Regions from separate parts of the Pseudoalteromonas sp. C2R02 genome, predicted to be linked through region 2. Evidence: predicted binding sites of a transcription regulator. Region 2 holds the regulator's gene; the other holds the start of a gene.
What was found. The regulator MetJ, encoded in region 2, represses methionine synthesis genes. The targets are predictions, from matches to a motif close to TAGACGTCTAGACGTCTA.

Region 1 (10,398 bases), on a different contig from region 2:
AGGCAAAATTATTCATTGGGGAATAATAAGTAAATTTGAAAAGCAGCATAAAATAAAAGAAATAAAAGAAATATATAAAACCTCCCTAATTTATAGAGAGTCTTGGCCTATTGTATGGAGTGATCTTGCTAGAATAAATTCTTTAATCGAAGGCTTATCTATTGAAACTCAAAGCTATATAGATAAAGCTTTATTTTATGGACCTTATAAGAAAGAGGTTATTTTAGAGGTGTTTGATATATATATGCAAAATCTCTCTGATTTAAATTCAACACAAACCCTGCTTTTTTATAAACTGTTAGAGAGTTTTACTAATCATCCTCACTTATTAAAAAACATATTAATTAATGCCGAAGAGTATGGGGTAGCTCACATTATCTGTATTCAAATAAAGTTTAATCAAAAATATAAAAGTTTATCTTCATCTTGGGTGAAAAATGAATATTGCAAATAAAGAAAGTAAACTCCTAAATGGAGCCGAAGTAGGCTTTGAAGATGAAAATAAAAAAATAAGGCAGAGTTTAAAACATGATTGTGGACTTAAAAAATTACTAGAGAAAATGCCTGAAGATGTGCAAGACAGTTTTACTGAGGAGCAATTAGCAAATTTAAAAATAGCCGTTAGTGCTAGGAGTTGGGGTAAACATGCGGTTGATTTTAGAAGTACAGTAAAGTTTTTCCGCTATCGTTATTATTATGTTTTTGTAGCTGGAAGAAATTTAAGAGAATTAACTCGGGCAGAAAAACAATTTGGTTTATTGGTACAAGCATTTTTTGGTACTATTTTTTTGAGCTTTTGTGCAGGGTTAGGACTTTTAATTTTATATCTTATTAAATCAGCGCTTGGCATTAATATATTTGATGACTTTTCTTTAGGTATCTGGGATTGGTTTAAATCGACTTTTTAGTAATTCAATAATTAGACATAAAAAAAGGTGAAGTTAAGCTTCACCTTTTTTTATTCTCTAGAATAGAGTTAGTTTACAAACCTGCAGATGCTTTTAATGCGTCTGCTTTATCTGTTTTTTCCCAGCTGAATGCTGTAAAAGTATCATCGCCTACAGTCATTTCATATGGTTCGCGACCGAAGTGCCCGTATGCAGCAGTTTGTTGGTACATAGGATGTAATAAATCTAACATCTTAGTAATGCCGTAAGGACGTAAGTCGAAGTGTTCACGTACTAGTTCAACTAAACGTTCTTCAGATACTTTACCTGTGCCAAATGTATCAACAGAGATAGATGTAGGCTCTGCAACACCAATAGCGTAAGACACTTGAATCTCACACCGATCAGCAAGTCCAGCAGCAACGATATTTTTTGCAACATAACGACCTGCGTATGCAGCACTACGGTCAACTTTTGATGGATCTTTACCAGAAAAAGCACCGCCGCCGTGACGTGCCATACCGCCGTATGTATCAACAATGATTTTACGACCAGTTAAACCACAATCACCTACCGGACCACCAATTACAAAACGGCCCGTTGGATTGATATGATATTTAGTATCTTCAGTTAATAGTTCAGCTGGTAAAACATGTTTAATGATATTTTCCATTACCGCATTAACTAAATCGTCTTGCTTGATATCAGGATTATGCTGAGTCGATAAAACAACAGTATCAATAGCTACTGGTTTGTTATCTTCATAAACAAAAGTCACCTGAGATTTAGCATCTGGACGTAACCAAGGTAAAATACCTGATTTACGCGCTTCAGCTTGACGCTCAACTAAACGATGAGAGTAGTAAAGTGGTGCAGGCATTAATGTTGGTGTTTCATTTGTTGCATAACCAAACATTAAACCTTGGTCACCAGCGCCTTGCTCTTCAGGTTTTGAACGATCAACACCTTGTGCGATTTCTGGAGACTGTTGACCAATTAAATTCATGATACCACATGTTTCGCCATCAAAACCTACATCAGAAGATGTATAGCCAATTTCACTGATCACGTTACGTGTAAGTTTTTCTAAATCAACCCAAGCATTAGTTGATACTTCACCAGAGATAATCGCAACACCCGTTTTTACCATAGTTTCACAGGCAACTCTCGCATGCTTATCTTTAGCAATGATGGCATCTAATACAGCATCAGAGATTTGATCAGCAATTTTATCCGGATGACCTTCTGATACTGATTCAGAAGTAAAAAAATGTTTCGCCATTTTATGTATACTCACAATAGAGAGCGCTGGTTTTTACACCTACAAGTTGTCTATGGAGGTGAAGCATGCGCTAGGTAAAAATAATGGATGTATTTTATCTGAAGCGATTACAATTTCATAGTTTTTTTACGCCTAGACGTCTAAACGTTATAAATTATAGCGTTAATATTCTAAATTGTATGAAAAAAACTAAAGAACTTAAAATTTGTAGGGGTTTTTATTGCTCAAGAATCCTTAATAAGTAAGAATGGCTGTTCTATTTTTGCAAACCTGCAATTTAGTAAAAACTTAAATTATTTCCAGCGCACAAAATTGAAGGTAGAAGAAGTTATGCCATCTCGCAAAGAACTAGCAAATGCTATTAGAGTCCTATCAATGGACGCCGTTCAAAAAGCCAAATCAGGTCATCCGGGTGCCCCTATGGGTATGGCGGATATCGCTGAGGTTTTATGGCGTGATTATCTAAAGCATAATCCAACAAACCCAGAATGGGTTGATCGTGACCGATTTATACTCTCAAATGGTCATGGTTCAATGCTGATATATTCTTTGCTTCATTTATCTGGCTATCAACTTTCAATTGAAGATCTTAAAGATTTCCGTCAAATGGATTCTAAAACGCCAGGTCACCCAGAGTATGGTTATGCACCAGGTGTTGAAACAACTACAGGTCCATTAGGCCAAGGTATTACTAATGCTGTTGGTATGGCGATTGCCGAAAAATCTTTAGGCGCACAGTTTAACCGTGAAGGTCACGATATCGTAGATCACTTCACTTATACTTTCTTAGGCGATGGCTGTTTAATGGAAGGTGTTTCTCATGAAGCATGTTCATTAGCGGGTACATTAGGTTTAGGTAAATTAGTTGCTTTTTGGGATGACAATGGCATTTCAATTGATGGCGAAGTTGAAGGTTGGTTTACTGATGATACTCCAGCTCGTTTTGAATCATACGGTTGGCATGTCATTGCTAATGTTGATGGTCATAACAGTGAAGAAATTCGTGCAGCAATTGATGAAGCACGTGCAGAGACTTCTAAACCAACATTAATTTGTTGTAAAACAGTTATTGGTTACGGTTCACCAAATAAATCAGGTAGCCATGATTGTCACGGTGCTCCATTAGGAGATAACGAGATTGCAGCTGCACGTGAATTCTTAAACTGGGAACATGGCGCATTTGAAATCCCTGAAGATGTTTATTCTGATTGGGACGCTAAAGCAAAAGGTTCTGATTCAGAGTCTAGCTGGAACGAAAAATTTGATGCATATAAAGCTGCACACCCAGAATTAGCTGCAGAATTAGAACGTCGTCAAAACAGCGAATTGCCAGCTGATTGGGCTGAAAAATCTCAAGCATATGTTGAAGAGTTACAAGCTAACCCTTCAGGTATCGCGACACGTAAAGCATCACAAAATGCATTAAATGCGTTTGGTCCTATGCTTCCTGAGTTTATGGGCGGTTCGGCTGATTTAGCTGGTTCTAATCTTACAATTTGGGATGGTTCTAAAAGCTTAACAGGTACTGATGCATCAGGTAACTACATCAACTATGGTGTACGTGAATTTGGTATGTCGGCAATCATGAACGGTATTACATTGCATAAAGGTTTTATTCCTTACGGTGCAACTTTCTTAATGTTTATGGAATACGCACGTAATGCTGTACGTATGGCGGCATTAATGAAGCAACCTGCAATTTTTGTATATACACATGATTCAATTGGTTTAGGTGAAGATGGTCCAACTCACCAACCGGTAGAGCAAATTGCGAGCATGCGTTTAACACCTAATCTTGATAACTGGCGTCCATGTGACCAAGTTGAATCTGCAATTGCATGGAAAGCGGCAATTGAACGTAAAGATGGCCCAACTTCACTAATCTTTACACGTCAAGGTTTAGCACAACAAGAGCGTACTGCTGAGCAGTTAGCAAACGTAGCAAAAGGTGGTTACGTACTATCTTGTAATGCAGCTAATAATAACCCTGATCTAATCTTAATCGCAACTGGTTCTGAAGTGCAATTAGCACAAGATTCAGCAACACAGTTACGTGAGTCAGGTAAAACAGTACGTGTTGTTTCATTACCATCTACGGATGTATTTGAAGCGCAAGATGCTGCATATAAAGAATCAGTATTACCAGCAGCGGTTTCACGTCGCGTAGCGATTGAAGCTGGCATCGCCGATTACTGGTACAAATATGTTGGTTTAAATGGCGCTGTTGTTGGTATGACGACATTTGGTGAGTCTGCACCTGCTAACGAGTTATTTGAACACTTTGGTTTTACAGTTAATAACATCGTAGCGAAAGCAAACGAATTGTTTTAATAAAAAATTAAACTGCTAGTAAAGTAGTATTAATTACTTAAAAAAGATCTTTGTCGATAAAACAAAGATCTTTTTTTATGCTCAAAAATCAACTTCAAAATTTCTCATAAAATAAATGGCAATTTTCTCTGGGGTTCAGGGGCAAGGTCGATTACAATACCACCAAATTTGATATGGCTTCTTTAAGAACTTTTTACTTCAATGGCAATAAGATTAGCAATTAATGGTTTTGGCCGAATAGGCCGTAATATTGTACGTGCTTTATATGAAGCAAACCTCACCGATCAATTTCAAATAGTCGCAATTAATGAGCTTGCAGATCCTAAAGGCATCGCACATTTATTAAAATACGATACTTCCCATGGTCGTTTTAAATTTGATGTTTCTCTTGATGATAACTATTTAACTGTTGAAGAAGATCGTATTGCGCTTTTCAATGAAAAGTCTCCCGCATTTTTACCTTGGCAAGATTTAAATATTGATGTTGTGCTTGAATGTACCGGCATATACCATTCTCGTGAGCATGCCATGTTGCATATTAACGCTGGTGCCAAAAAAGTACTATTTTCACAACCTGCTGACTCAGACATGGATGCTACGATTGTTTATGGTATTAATGATGAACAGTTGAATGCAGAAGATTTGATAGTCTCAAATGGCTCATGTACTACAAATTGCATTGTGCCAGTGATTAAAGTGCTAGACGATGCTTTTGGTATCGAATCTGGTGCAATTACAACTATTCATGCATCTATGCATGATCAACAAGTAATTGATGCTTATCATCCGGATTTACGCCGCACGCGTGCTGCTAGCCAATCTATTATTCCTGTTGATACAAAATTAGCCCGTGGTATTGAAAGAATTTTACCAAAATTTGAAGGTCGTTTTGAAGCAATCGCAATGCGCGTACCAACAATAAATGTTACGGCAATGGATTTAAGCATTACAACTCATACCGATGTAACCATAGAGCAAGTTAATCAAGTTTTATCAGCAACTAGCAACGAAAGACTTGCGGGTATTTTAAGCTATACAGAAGAGCCTTTAGTATCAATTGATTTTAATCATGACCCACATTCGAGCATTATAGACGGAACTCAAACCCGTGTAAGCCATAAGCGTTTAGTGAAATGTTTAGTGTGGTGTGATAATGAATGGGGTTTTGCAAATCGCATGTTAGATACGGCTAAAGCTATGATGCTTGCCAAATAAAGAAATTAATTAACCCCAAAATTTAAGTGCAGTATTTAATTAACTAAGGAGAATTTCATGTCAGTCATTAAAATGGCAGATCTAGATTTATCAGGTAAGCGTGTATTAATTCGTGAAGATCTTAATGTGCCAGTCAAGGATGGAAAAGTGACTTCTGATGCACGTATTCGTGCCTCTTTACCTACTATTAAGTTAGCTTTAGAAAAAGGCGCTAAAGTAATGGTAATGTCTCACTTAGGTCGCCCAACTGAAGGTGAATTTGCAGATGAGTTTTCATTATCACCTGTTGTTGATTATTTAAATGATGCTTTAGAGCAAAATGTTCGTCTTGAAAAAGATTACTTAAACGGCGTAGAAATTAATGACAACGAAATTGTTGTTTTTGAAAACGTACGTTTTAATAAGGGTGAAAAGAAAAACGACGAAGCACTTGCAAAACAATTAGCTGCTTTATGTGATGTATATGTAATGGATGCATTTGGTACTGCGCATCGTGCTCAAGCTTCAACGCATGGTGTCGGCTTACACGCAAATACAGCATGTGCTGGTCCACTTCTAGCTGCTGAGCTAGAAGCATTAGGTAAAGCACTAGATAATCCAGCGCGTCCATTTGTTGCTATTGTTGGTGGTTCTAAAGTTTCGACTAAACTTACAGTATTAGATTCATTATCTACGATCGTTGATCAACTTGTTTGTGGTGGTGGTATTGCCAATACATTTATTGCAGCAGCAGATCATCAAGTAGGTAAATCATTATTTGAAGCTGATTTAATTGATGAAGCTAAGCGCTTAGTAACAGCAGCTCAAGCTAATAATGGTGATATTCCAGTACCAACAGATGTTGTTGTTGCTTCTGAGTTTTCAGAGTCTGCAGTAGCAACACTTAAAAATGTTGAAGATGTAACAAGCGAAGATATGATTTTTGATATTGGTCCAGATTCTGCAAACGCATTGGCCGAAATTATTAAAAATGCAGGCACAGTTGTTTGGAATGGTCCTGTAGGCGTATTTGAATTTGACCAGTTTGGTAATGGCACTGAAGCAATCGCAAATGCAATTGCTGAGTCTAACGCTTTTTCAATCGCTGGTGGCGGTGATACGTTAGCTGCTATTGATAAATATAATGTTGCAGATAAAATATCTTATATCTCAACTGGCGGTGGTGCATTCTTAGAGTTCTTAGAAGGCAAAAAGCTACCTGCTGTTGAAATGTTAGAGCAACGCGCAAAATAATGTAGCAAGAGGGATTATTCCCTAAAACAAAAAGTAGCTAAATTTAACTCTCACAAATAAATTTAGCTATTTAATTACTCGTTCAAAACCCGATAGTAAGTTACTTAGACTAATCTAAGAGTGAATACTATCAACAATTGGAGAAAGCAAAATGGCTTTAATTAGTATGCGTCAACTTTTGGACCATGCAGCTGAAAATGGTTACGGCGTTCCGGCGTTTAATGTAAATAACCAAGAGCAAATGCGTGCAATAATGGAAGCGGCTGATAAAACAAACAGTCCTGTGATCGTACAAGGTTCAGCTGGTGCGCGTAAATACGCTGGTGCCCCTTTCATTCGTCATATGATTTTAGCTGCAATTGAAGAATGGCCACATATTCCTGTTGTTATGCATCAAGATCACGGTACATCACCTGCAATTTGTCAGCGTTCAATCCAATTAGGTTTTTCATCAGTAATGATGGATGGTTCTTTATTTGAAGATGGTAAAACAGCTTCTACTTATGAGTACAACGTAGATGTTACAAGCCGTACTGTTGAAATGGCACATGCATGTGGTGTTTCAGTTGAGGGTGAGCTAGGTGTACTTGGTTCATTAGAAACAGGTGAAGCGGGTGAAGAAGACGGTATTGGTGCTGTTGGTAAATTATCATTAGATCAACTGTTAACTGATCCAGAAGAAGCAGCTGACTTTGTTAAGAAAACAAATGTTGATGCACTAGCAATTGCGTGTGGTACTTCTCATGGAGCTTACAAGTTCTCTCGTCCACCAACGGGTGATATTTTAGCAATTGATCAAATCAAAGCGATTCATAAACGCATTCCAAATACACATTTAGTAATGCACGGTTCTTCATCTGTACCACAAGAGTGGTTAAAAGTGATCAATGAGTTTGGTGGTGAAATGCCAGAAACTTACGGTGTACCAGTTGAGCAAATCGTTGAAGGTATCAAGTATGGCGTACGTAAAGTAAATATCGATACAGATTTACGTTTAGCATCTACTGGTGCTGTTCGCCGTCATTTAGCTGAAAATCCAGCTAATTTTGATCCTCGTAAGTTTTTAGCTGCAGCGACACAAGCTATGACTGACATTTGTATTGATCGCTACGAAGCGTTTGGTACTGCAGGTCAAGCAGACAAACTTAAAGCAATTTCACTTGATGCTATGTCAATGAAATATGCTGCTGGCGAGTTAAATGCGTTAGTAAAGTAATTTAATAGGCTAATTGCCTTTTAAAATGAAAGCCCTCTCAATGAGGGCTTTTTTGTGCGTGGATCATAATATTACTAAGAGGGATCATAAAGCGGGCTTTGGGATCAGTTTTTTACTTACTTAGATCGTAATATAAGTCATTAAGATCGTTTTTATTAAGTTGTTCAGTCATTTTAGAGTAAATTACCAACTATTTATGTCTGAAAATTAATCAAACTTTATCAAATTAAAATCATCTAAGTAAAAAAATGATCTGACATTTAAATATGATTACTTTAGTTGGTAATTATTTGATCTAAAAGATCATAGAGTCTCTACTGAAAGTTGCTTTAGTCTCTGATCCTGTTGGCTATTTAATTCAAGTGTTTGTGCATGTTTTATAAGATTTTTTTGCGAGAATTGCCAATACTTATTGATATTTAAACTTTGCATCGTATTTAAAAAATTTAATAAATACACACTGTTAAGTGGCATTAACAGATGTGCTTGTGAAAACTGACTTAAAGCCTGAAAACTCATTCCTTGGTTTTGTTTATCTATACCCCAGCGATTAAATAGCGCTGCTTTTATTTTTGGATCTCTAAATTGATCGTTAAATACTTTGTTCATGCAATAGTTGAATGAAATCTCTTGAGCACTCAGATCCATCATACCTATTAAAGATAAACGTTTGTTATATAAATTGTGCAGTACTTTTACTTGCTTTAATAATGCGTGTGCGCAGGTCAATAAAAGCTGTTTATGGCAGTCCTGCGGCTGTTTTATCAGAATGTTGAGTTTTGATAAGTGCTTATCTTTATTTTCAGGTTCTAAACAAATGTTTAAAATTAATTTTATTACATTTTGATATCCTGACATATCAATAGGGCTTTGATTTTGGCTTATCTCGGACCAAGCTTTTTTACAACGCAGTGCAAATAATTCATTAAACTCCTGATCCGCTTTATGGTTAAGTGTGCGATCTAAGACTAAACATTTGATCCATGTTAAAGATAATGAATTTCGATAATGCTGGTTTTCTAATGTGGTTCTTAGTTTTTGTTGTAGATAATCAGTGGCTTCTTCAATTGAATGGTTTTCAAGTATTAAAAGGGCCTTTAACTCTACTTCTTCAGTGGTAAATGAAAACTCATCTAAGTTATCAAATATTTTTAATGCCTGAAATGATTCTTTTTTATTAATAGCATGGTGAACTTTATATAAAATTTGTTTTCTAGAAAGTATATTTAATGACTGCATTTTAAGTAAAGTGAGTTTAAATTTACTTTCGTTACCACATAAATTAAACAGTGCTATTTGAGCACTTGCTTGTATAGCTGCATTACTTATCGTTTTTAATGTATCTAAAGCTGTACCAGGTAAATCACATTTTAATAAATTTGTTGCTTTGATTAGGTTAAGCTCATTTTTTTCTTGATTATCTAATCCAACAAATTGCGCATGTTGTAATATATTTTGTTTTTGTATGCCATTAGCTTTAGATAATTGTTTTAGTAACAATTTCAACCTTTTTGAGCTAGCGTCAAAATACTGTAGTTTTTGAGTTAATTTAGCATGATTTACTGGTTTTTCGATGATATCAGTTGTAACGTACCTAAATGGTAAATCTGCAGATACTTTATCTGCCTGATCTGTTATAAAAATGATTCGGGTATGATCTTGCAGAATTTTAAGAGTCAGTAATTGTCTTATGAATTCAGTACCAGTGAAGCAGTTATCAATATCAAAATCTAAAATCAGTAAATCAAAATCAAGTAGTTTAGGTTTCGATATTAATTCTGCACCATTTTTTACTACTGTGATGTTAAGGCAACCGCTTTGTTTTAGAATACGCTTAAGATGAGAGCGGCTACTTAAGTTAGATTCAATTAGTAATATATTGAGTTTAATATCCGTATCAGAATTCATGTTGTTTATTATTGTTATTATGTTAATAAAGTGATTGTATCTGTTAAATTGTTTCAGTCAAAGCAAATCGATATGCAATAAATAGCAGTTATGGGCTAATATCTAATCAAGGTTCATAAAACTGTCATATTTAATCATAATAATGAATGTAATTAGGAACTTTGAGAGATAATCAGGAATGTCACGAAAAATACTTGTAGTTGATGATGAAGCGCCCATCAGAGAAATGTTGGTGTTTGTACTTGAGCAAAACGGTTATCAAGCTGTTGAAGCTGAAGATTATGATTCTGCTATGGAAGCACTTGCTGTTGAACCATATCCTGAAT
Region 2 (10,398 bases):
TAGCATGTAGTACAGGATTGCCTAATCTTGCCAATAGGTTTGCTTGCTCTCGGCACACTTTTGAATATTTTATAGCATGTTTAACTTTTCTTGGATCAGTACTGTAAACACCTTGGGTATCAGTCCAAATAGTCACACTTTGCGCATTACAATAACGCGCGATTAATGTTGCGCTATAGTCACTACCATTTCGCCCTAAAGTAACAGTTTCACCATCAATATCTTTAGCAATAAAACCCGTCACTACATTAAATTGCAGTGCATTTAAAACTTCACAACTTTTTTGATTAGTGTCATGCTGAAGCTGACCATCTTTTAATAACAGTAAATCTCTGGCATCAAAAGAGTGTGCTTTATAATCTAGCTGCGTTAAATATTGCGCTAATAGCCTTGAAGACCATACTTCACCATGCGCTAAAAGCTGTGCTTCTATTAACTTATTTTGTTGTGCTAATTGAGTTATTGCATCTAACTCAATATTTAATTTACCTAACGCATGAACTTGTTGCTCATCAATTAACAGTTCACTTATCAATTCTACTTGATGGTTTTTTAATAATTTAACAACATCGCAAATGCCTTGTGCATCATTTTGCTGATAACACTGCCATAGCTTAACAAGTGTATTTGTCGTTTTACCTGCAGCAGAAACTACAATTGAGTCACCTAATTGACAATGACTAATTATAATATTCGCTACCGCATGATATCGCGCTGCAGAACTTAGGCTAGAGCCACCAAATTTATGTACTGATTTATTCATTTCAATTTACCAAATAGCTTCATTAGCAGAAGTTAAGCACTTAACATTTGCAATATTTATATCATTTACAGTGTAATTTAGATTCTTAAGATTTTGAACCTACACCGGGTTTTGTTGCTTCAAAAGTACGTTCTAAATCATTTATTAAATCTTGAACATCTTCAATTCCCACTGAAACTCGGATCATTGTATCGCCCACGCCGGCTTCCAATCTTGCGGTTGCATCCATACCTGCATGAGTCATAGTTGCAGGATGACAAATTAGGCTTTCAACACCACCTAAGGATTCAGCTAAAGTAAATTGCTCAACACTTGTTAAGAATTTTGCTGAGTCGTTAATATCACCTTTAATATCAAAACTCACCATACCGCCAAAACCTTTTTGTTGTTTTTTAGCGAGTTCATGTTGTGGATGAGATTTTAAACCTGGGTAATATACTTGTTCAACATATGGGCTTTTTTCTAAATACTCAGCAACAGCCATCGCATTTAGCTCATGCTGTTTAATTCTCACATTTAATGTGCGAATACCACGTAAAGTCAGGTAGCTATCAAAAGGCGCACCTGTAATACCGATATTATTTGCCCACCAAGCAAGCTCAGCACCTAACTCTGCTGTTTTAGCGATTACAGCTCCGCCAACAACGTCAGAGTGCCCATTAATGTATTTAGTTGTTGAATGCACAACAATATCTACACCTAATTCCATTGGATTTTGTAATGCAGGTGATAAAAATGTATTGTCGGCAGCCACTAAAGCGCCGCACTGCTTAGCGGTTGCAACCACTTTACTGATATCTGTTAAACGTAATAACGGGTTACTTGGTGTTTCTATCCATATAACTTTGGGTTTGATATTAAGAATTTCATCAAAACTTGCATCTAATGTGAAGTTAACGATTTTTAATTTTAATAAACCGCGTTTTTCTAAACTTGTGAATAAACGGTAGCTACCACCATAACAGTCGTGTGGGATCACTAAAGTATCTGTAGATGATAATAGTTGTGTAATTAAATGCACTGCAGCCATTCCTGTTGCAGTAATAATGCCTTTTTCTCCACCTTCTAATTCAGCTAAAGTTTCAGCAAGAATGTCTCTTGTTGGATTGCCGCTGCGTCCATAATCGTAAGCACGCTTTTTATCAAAGTCAGCAAATGAATAAGTAGTTGATAAATAAAGAGGCGGAACCACTGCACCGTGATGCTTATCTGCTTCGATGCCTTTTCTTACAGCTGTTGTTGCTTTTTTTACTTGAGTCATTTTTAATACCTACAACCAATTAGATGTTTAGACGTCTAAAAGGTTAATTCAATAAGTTTGGGAAGTCAAAACTTTTATCCATCTAAATAGCTAAACATCTTAAATTTGACTATCTTAGATAAATAGATAAAATTTCGAGTCAATAAAACAATTAAAATTACATAAAGTAGTTCTATTAGACTAGTCAGATTAGTATAATTTAGCTCGACAACAAAAGCGCGGTTTGAATAAAAGGCAATTTAAGTATATGGCAACAAAATGGAATGGTGAATATGTTCACCCATACGCAGAACATGGTAAAAAATCAGAGTTAGTTAAAAAAATAACTGTTTCGATTCCATTAAGTGTTTTAAAAGTACTTACTGACGAAAGAACACGTCGACAAGTAAATAACTTGCGTCATGCAACAAACAGTGAATTACTGTGTGAAGCATTTTTACATGCATTTACTGGACAGCCACTACCCAATGATGAAGATCTGAAAAAAGATAATCCAGATCACATTCCAGCTGAAGTTAAAAAGATAATGACTGAAATGGGTTTAGAATTACCCTTTATGGAAGATGAAGATTAATTATTTTCAGCTTTAGCTAAAGTAAAATATTAAGTCCATATAATAAAAAAGCCAATTAATTTTAATTGGCTTTTTTATGCGGATAATTCAGATTTAGCAATTTTCCATGGCTTTAAATAAGCACGTATATTGATATTCAAATTCTAATTGAGTTATTTTGCTACCATCAATAATTCTATTCTCAACCGTATTTAACGAATAAGTAGGGGCTTTTACTTCTAATTGTGAGCAGGCTTGTTGGTAAAATTCTTGTTTTGTTGGATGATCAGGACTGGCTAGATTAAAAAGCTGTTTTGGTGTTTGCCATTGTTTTAATAAACAAATAATACCAGCCATTACATCTGTTTGATGAACCATATTAACCGCCGCCAAAGCGCTACTTCTTAGATGTTTACCAGACACAAACTTACCAGGATGACGTTTAGGACCAATTAACCCAGCTAAACGTACAACCTTACCTAAATCAGCTAACTGTAATACTTTTTGCTCTGCTTGATTAAGCAACTTTTGGCGCTCTGTAACTAAAGTTAATGTGCTTAATTCATTATATTCAACTGATGCATTTGGATAAATACCCGTTGAAGAACATAATAAAAAACCTTTCATTTTAAGTTTTATTGCAAGATCAATCGCCTGGTTTAAACTCTCGATATAGTTATCTCTTGGTGTGATACAACACACCCAATATGCTTCCTCTAAACTAATATTGTGCTCTAAGTCATTTTGATTATTTACATTAAAGTAATGAATCTGCTTTTCATTTGCTAATTTTTTTGAGCGGCAAGTCTCTTGAGTAATAACTCCAATCTGTTGTAAATTGGTACTTAATTTACTACCAAGCCACCCAGAACCTAAAATAACAACATTTACGGGCTTATTTTCCATTAACATTCCATCAATATACTAGCAGTTTTAAGGGATATATGATTATATTACCACTATCTAATTCTCGTTGTACTGTTGTGTTAATTATGATCCAAAACTTATCTATTCGAAAAAAAATTCTCTTTTTGATTGGTGGCACGATTGCTGTGCTACTTATAATGGCTTCATTCTTTTTAGTAAATCATATTGCTTCTTTATCTCGTAGCTCAATCGAGAGTGAAGCAAAACAATATGTACAATCAGAACAACAATCCATCGAATCTTATTTTGCTCAATATGGCAAGATTGTAGAAACATTCGTAACAAATCCATACTTAGTTAACTGGTTTGAAAATTGGACAGCCAGAGAAAGTGATTTAGCGCTTGCCGACGGTTATGATGCTGTAAACCAAGATATGGTACGTATTAGTGGCAATGACGATAATATTTTATCTGCATTTTTTGCCTCAGGCATAACGGGTGAGTATTTTAAAGAAAATGAGCGAACCACCTTCTATAACGGCCAGCCCTATTACGCCTATAAACGAGGTTGGTGGCAAGAAGCCATGCAAATTAATAGCCTTTACGTTGGCGCTTTATCAGTTGATTTAACAACGGGTAATGTTTCTGCAGTTGTTCAACAACCAGTTTATAGTCCAAATAACAAATTAGTGGGGGTTGCTGGTGTTGATCTTCAGTTAAACAAAATCGCTGACATGATTGAAGATATTAATTTCAACAATAAAGGCTTTGGCTTTTTATTAGATAACCAACAAAAAGTTGTTCACTTATCGAAAAAAACACAACATCAATTATCCATTACAGATGAAAGTGATAGAGGCAAAGAAGGATTAGATGCACTCGAAACACAATTTGATAATACCTCTGGATTTAAACAACTAAACTCTGAAATGAAAAATAACCTGAACGGCACAAATATAGTGACTTTTAAAGGCGAAGAGTATTATGTTGTTTATCGTCGCTTACAACTTGAAAAGCCAGTTCTTGATTGGTACGTTGGATTATTAGTACCAATGAAGTTAATTGAAGAACCTGTTAAGCAAGCTGTATTCACTACTAGTATGGGTGTACTGGTTATTTTATTAATTATCGCAGCTGTTATTTTTTGGGCGACACAGATGATCAGTAAACCGATTAGTGATTTAACGCATGTGATGCGAGATATTGCCTCAGGTGACGGTGACTTAACTAAAAAAATTGACATAAATCGCACTGATGAAGTTGGCCAATTAGCATCTCATATGAATAGCTTTATTACTAAACTGCATGCATTATTGCTAAAAACAGCCAGTCAAGCTGAGCAAGTTGGCGTTGCATCTGAACATTTAAGTCAAGTGTCTTATGAAACCAACAGTGAAATACAACAAGAAAAGGAGCAAGTGGATAGTGTCAGTACTGCTGTAACTGAAATGGCTTCTACTGTATTAGAAATTTCACGCAACGCACAAGAAACAAACTCAGCAGCTGCAGAGGTCCAAAACCTTACTAAGGTCGGTACAGATATATCTAATGATGCTCAAACGGCCATGACCTCTTTAGCTTCTCATATCGGTGAAGCATCGCAAATTGTATCTGGCTTAGAACAAGAGTCAGGGAATATTGGTGCTGTTGTTGATGTGATAAACAGCATTGCAGATCAAACAAATTTACTGGCACTTAATGCAGCCATTGAAGCTGCAAGAGCAGGCGAACAAGGTAGAGGTTTTGCGGTAGTTGCTGATGAAGTACGCTCTCTTGCAAGCAGAACACAAGAGTCTACTGACGATATTCGTAATATGATCACTAAGTTGCAACAAATAGCGCAGCAAGCTTCAACGATGATGCAAGAGGGTAAAGATCAAGCTGAAAGCTCAGTAACACAGACTCAAGATGTATTAGCCTCGCTTACTGCCATAAGTAATTCAGTAGCGACTGTACAAGATCAGAGTCATCAAATTGCCACTGCGACTGAACAACAAACTTTGGTTGCTGAAGATATTAATACGAGTTTGAATGCAATTAATGACTTAGTAAATAATACATCAGAACATGCTAATGAGCTTGCTAGTGAAGCAAGTGATTTAAATAATTTAGCTTCAGGTTTAAATGAAAGCGTAAATCAATTTAAACTGTAACTACGATAAAATGTAACGCGCTTGCAATTAAGTAAGCGCCTTACCTATTTTTAAACACTGAATCAAAATATCCTTTATTCATCAAAATACCAATAACCTAAATTAAGCCAACAAAGTAAACTCTCAATTAAATCATGATGTTTTAATAATGGCTTTAACATCTCAAATGTCAAAACTTGGTTATTACATAATAAAGGTATAAATTGAGCGTATTTTTCATCTAAATTAATCTTTTCTCCATTTAAATAAAAAATTCCTTCTGATACAGATTCTTCAAAATACAAACAACGTAATCCTCCTAAACGAGTAAGGTTTTGTTCTTTAATATTTACCAATAAATAATCTAAATCGAACTCAAAAGGTACGTCAGGTAAATCAAGTTCACACTTAGAACGTGTTAAGTAACAACCTGAAAACTCACTAATTAACGTATCATCTAAAGTATTAAAAATTTGCTGTTTGATACGTACAAAATCTGAAGCATTAATCAGCCCAGATCCTGAACTTAATTGCCTATCAGGGTCTCTTATTTGTTGTGGTGCAGCATTAGTATCAATTAAGTGATCGGCAAGTTCACTGATCATATCTTTAGCTGAGGAAGTACGATAGCCCACAGAGAAACTCATTGATTCTTCTAAAGTGATTCCTTCATGAGGAAAGCCTGGCGGAATATATAATATGTCGCCAGGAAATAACTCTACATCTATAATGGATTCAAATGATTCGGTATGCAATAAAGCCTCATGTGCTGCAAATTCTTTATGATCGCCTTTATCACCTACATACCAACGACGACGTCCAGAGCCTTGGCAAATGAATACATCATAAAGATCTATATGAGGACCAACACCACCACCTGGAGTCGCATAACTTACCATTACATCATCAAAACGCCATCTAGGTATAAAATCAAAGCACTCTATTAGCTGAGAAACTTCAGGAACCCAATTATTCACAGCCTGCACGATTAAAGACCAATCCTTTTCGCCTAAATGCTCATAATTTTCAAAAGGACCAAACTCGGCGTGCCATAAATTATTTTTTTGAGAAACAATGCGCGACTCAACATAATCGTCACAGGCTAATCCAGCTAACTCATCAGATGATAAAAAATCTTGAAAATCCTTAAAACCTTGGCGTATGACTAATGGTTTTTTTTGCCAATAAATAGATAAAAAATCTGAGGGGGTCAGCTGATTTAAGTTAAGTTGAAGCATAGTTACATACAATAAAAAAATTTAAAAAATAATATCAAGTTAGTGCATTTCCAAAGGTAATTAAGATCAAAGTTATGCTTTTTAGATGACATTAAACGCTTTTATTTTGATTGTGTTCATGCTTTAATCAAATACAATAAACTCATCCGACCAGTAAATTATAATACTAAATTAATAACATTTTATTTGGAGATAGCAAAATGCCGGAATATAAAGCACCACTTCGTGATACTAAATTTGTAATGCAAGAATTATTAAATTGCGAAGCCCATTATGAAAAACTCGGTTATGAAGATGCCACTCCAGATATGATTGATGCGATTTTAGTTGAGGCAAGTAAATTTACAGAGCAAGTGATAGCACCATTAAATCAAATTGGCGATCAACAAGGCTGTACATGGAATGAAGGTGAAGTAACCACACCTGACGGTTTTAAAGATGCTTATAGCCAGTACGTTGAAGGTGGTTGGCCGACATTATCACAAGATATAAACTTTGGCGGTCAAGGGTTACCTCATTCACTTAATAATGCTGTGGCAGAAATGATGTCAACAGCAAATCATAGCTTTGCGATGTACCCGGGCTTAAGCCATGGTGCAATTGCGACTTTAGAAGATCATGGTTCAGAGCTACAAAAACAGATGTTTATGCCTAATTTAGTGTCTGGTGAATGGACAGGTACTATGTGTTTAACTGAAGCCCATTGTGGTACAGATTTAGGCATGTTACGCACAAAAGCAGAACCAAATAAAGATGGTAGTTATGCACTATCAGGTTCTAAAATTTTTATTTCAGCAGGTGAACATGATTTATCTGACAACATAGTGCACATTGTTTTAGCACGTACGCCTAATGCACCAAAAGGCGTAAAAGGTATTTCATTATTTATCGTACCTAAATTTAACGTAAGTGATGACGGTCAAAAACAAGATCGTAACCAAGTTGCCTGTGGCTCTATAGAGCATAAAATGGGGATCAATGCGAACGCGACCTGTGTTATTAATTTTGATAACGCTAAAGGCTATTTAATCGGTGAAGAAAATCGCGGTTTAAACTGTATGTTCACTTTCATGAATTCTGCTCGCTTAGGTGTTGCAATGGAAGGTGTTGCCGCTGCTGAACTTGCATTCCAAGGCTCAGTTGCTTATGCAAAAGACAGACTGCAAATGCGTTCATTATCAGGCGCTAAAAATCCTGATGGTAATGCAGATCCTATTATTGTTCACCCAGATGTACGTCGTATGCTACTAACTCAAAAGTCTATTGCTGAAGGCGGTCGCGCTTTAATTGGCTATTTAGGCCAATTAGTTGATGCGACCCATGCAGAAAAAGATCAAACAGTAAAAGCTCGTGCAAATGACAAACTTGCTTTATTAACGCCAATCGCAAAAGCGTTCTTAACTGAAATGGGCATGGAGTGTGCGAGTCATGGTGTACAAGTTTATGGTGGTCATGGTTTCATTAAAGAATGGGGCATGGAGCAAATCATGCGCGATACTAAGATTAGCTGTTTATATGAAGGCACAACAGGTATTCAAGCACTCGATTTATTAGCACGTAAAGTACTAGGTTCAAAAGGTAAACTACTAGAAGCATTTGCTGCTGAAGTTTTACCATTTTGCAAAGAAAATGCAGCTGACGAACACATGGCTGAATTCATAAATCCAATCTTAAAAAGCCTAGAGCAATGGCAAAGATTAACCCAAACAATCGGCGAAAAAGCGATGACTAATCCAGATGAAATTGGCGCAGCATCTGTCGATTATTTAATGTTTTCAGGCTATGTTACTTTAGCTTATTTTTGGGCGCGCATGGCAAAAACAGCACAACAAAAACTAGCTGATAGTTCAAAAGATGCTAAATTTTATCAAGCTAAAATTAAAACAGCACAGTTTTACTTCCAACGCATGTTACCTAGAGCTAAAGGACATGTTGCGTGTATATTAAACGGTGCTGATTCGCTTATGGCATTAGATAGTGAAGATTTTATTTTCTAAATTAAATTTAATAGTTTATGGGCGGTTAAGTTTCAAACCGCCTATCAAACCTCTAAGACCCCTTCTTAAAATTCACAACTGTTTACATAGCCCATAGACATTATTTCCTTAAAGAATTAAGTTACTAGTTAGTTCTTATTAATAAGGAAATATAATGGCATTTTTAAGCAGTTTAATTTTAGCCTCAACGGTCGCTTTGGCGAATAACTCCCCATCTGTTTACCTTGCTGAATTTAAAGATAAACAACATGAAATAAAAACTAAAATAAGCTTCCATCATGCATTACTTGCCACTGAAAAAAATGGTTTATTATTAGAACTTAGTGAACATGAAGTTTCTTTGTTAGAAAATAAAGGTATACAACTTACTCCAGCAGCGCAACAGTGGCAAAATAAACTCAATGATATAAAAAAACTCACTCTAAATAATAATCAAACTTCAGGGATCCCTGGTTTTAGCTGTTATGCAACCGTAGAAGAAACATTCTCAGAAGCGGATAAACTTATAAACCAATATCCAAACTATGCCCAATGGATAGATATAGGTGATTCTTGGCAAAAACAAAATGGTGGTAATGGCTACGATCTAAAAGTTTTAAAAATTGGTAACAAAGAATTAGTAGACCCACCAATACTTTTCATACAAAGCGCTATGCATGCCAGAGAGTATGCCACAGCAGCACTGACTCTCGATTTTGCTAAAACGTTATTAAATAACTTTGAAACAGACCCTGATATCAATTGGATACTGAATCGTCATCAAATTCACATTTTGCTGCAAACAAACCCAGATGGCAGAAAAATTGCCGAAACAGGTGTATCCCAGAGAAAGAATGTTAATGAAAACCACTGCGATTTTGGTACTGTTGGTGTTGATTTAAATAGAAATTTTTCATTCGGTTGGAATACAGTTGAAGGAGGCTCTAGTGGTAATGAATGTAATCAAACTTTTCGTGGTATTGCACCAGGCTCTGAACCTGAAGTATCTGCACTTGAAACTTATATTCGCTCTATATATCCGGATGTACGAGGCGATAAAGATACCGATGCAGCTCCGGTCGATACTAAAGGGCTCTATTTAGACATACATAGTTATAGTGAGTTAATTTTGTGGCCTTTTGGACATAGTGAAACGCTAGCACCAAATAGCAAAGGCCTAAAAGCGCTAGGACGCAAGCTCGCTTTTTTCAATGGTTACGACCCCATGCAGTCTGTCGGTTTATACCCTACAGATGGCACTTCAGATAATTTAGCTTATGGCGAACTAGGCATAGCACACATTACATTTGAGCTAGGCACTGCTTTTTTTCAACAATGCGATACCTATGAAAATAAAATTAAACCAGATAATCTTAAAGCATTGCTTTATGCGGCAAAAGTCGTTGAAGCACCTTATCTAATGACTTCTGGCCCTGATATAGAATCCATTAAAATTACAAATGTAACTGATAGTTATATAGAAGTTGATGTTTTAGCAACTGACGAAAGGTTTAGTTCATCTGGCGGGTCTAGCAAGGCTGTTAAAGGCAACATAGATAATAAAATTCCCTCTTCAGAAAGTGACATGGAGCCAACACATAATATTAA

Region 1: the regulator MetJ is predicted to act here: its motif matches at 2,295-2,312, upstream of metK (methionine adenosyltransferase).

Annotation. Positions count from the first base shown of each region.
Region 1 covers NZ_JAHKQC010000027.1:42,495-52,892, forward strand. Annotated here, with positions in the region: gene KO527_RS09440 (VpsP family polysaccharide biosynthesis protein) at 1-454, shown strand, start outside; gene KO527_RS09445 (3-phosphoshikimate 1-carboxyvinyltransferase) at 438-908, shown strand; gene metK (methionine adenosyltransferase) at 982-2,169, opposite strand; gene tkt (transketolase) at 2,500-4,500, shown strand; gene epd (erythrose-4-phosphate dehydrogenase) at 4,702-5,715, shown strand; gene KO527_RS09465 (phosphoglycerate kinase) at 5,773-6,948, shown strand; gene fba (class II fructose-bisphosphate aldolase) at 7,100-8,164, shown strand; gene KO527_RS09475 (response regulator) at 8,468-10,072, opposite strand; gene phoB (phosphate regulon transcriptional regulator PhoB) at 10,251-10,398, shown strand, end outside.
Region 2 covers NZ_JAHKQC010000026.1:148,682-159,079, forward strand. Annotated here, with positions in the region: gene metL (bifunctional aspartate kinase/homoserine dehydrogenase II) at 1-763, opposite strand, end outside; gene metB (cystathionine gamma-synthase) at 849-2,024, opposite strand; gene metJ (met regulon transcriptional regulator MetJ) at 2,272-2,598, shown strand; gene KO527_RS09255 (NADP-binding protein) at 2,692-3,483, opposite strand; gene KO527_RS09260 (methyl-accepting chemotaxis protein) at 3,570-5,597, shown strand; gene KO527_RS09265 (cupin domain-containing protein) at 5,672-6,814, opposite strand; gene KO527_RS09270 (acyl-CoA dehydrogenase C-terminal domain-containing protein) at 7,015-8,811, shown strand; gene KO527_RS09275 (PKD domain-containing protein) at 8,966-10,398, shown strand, end outside.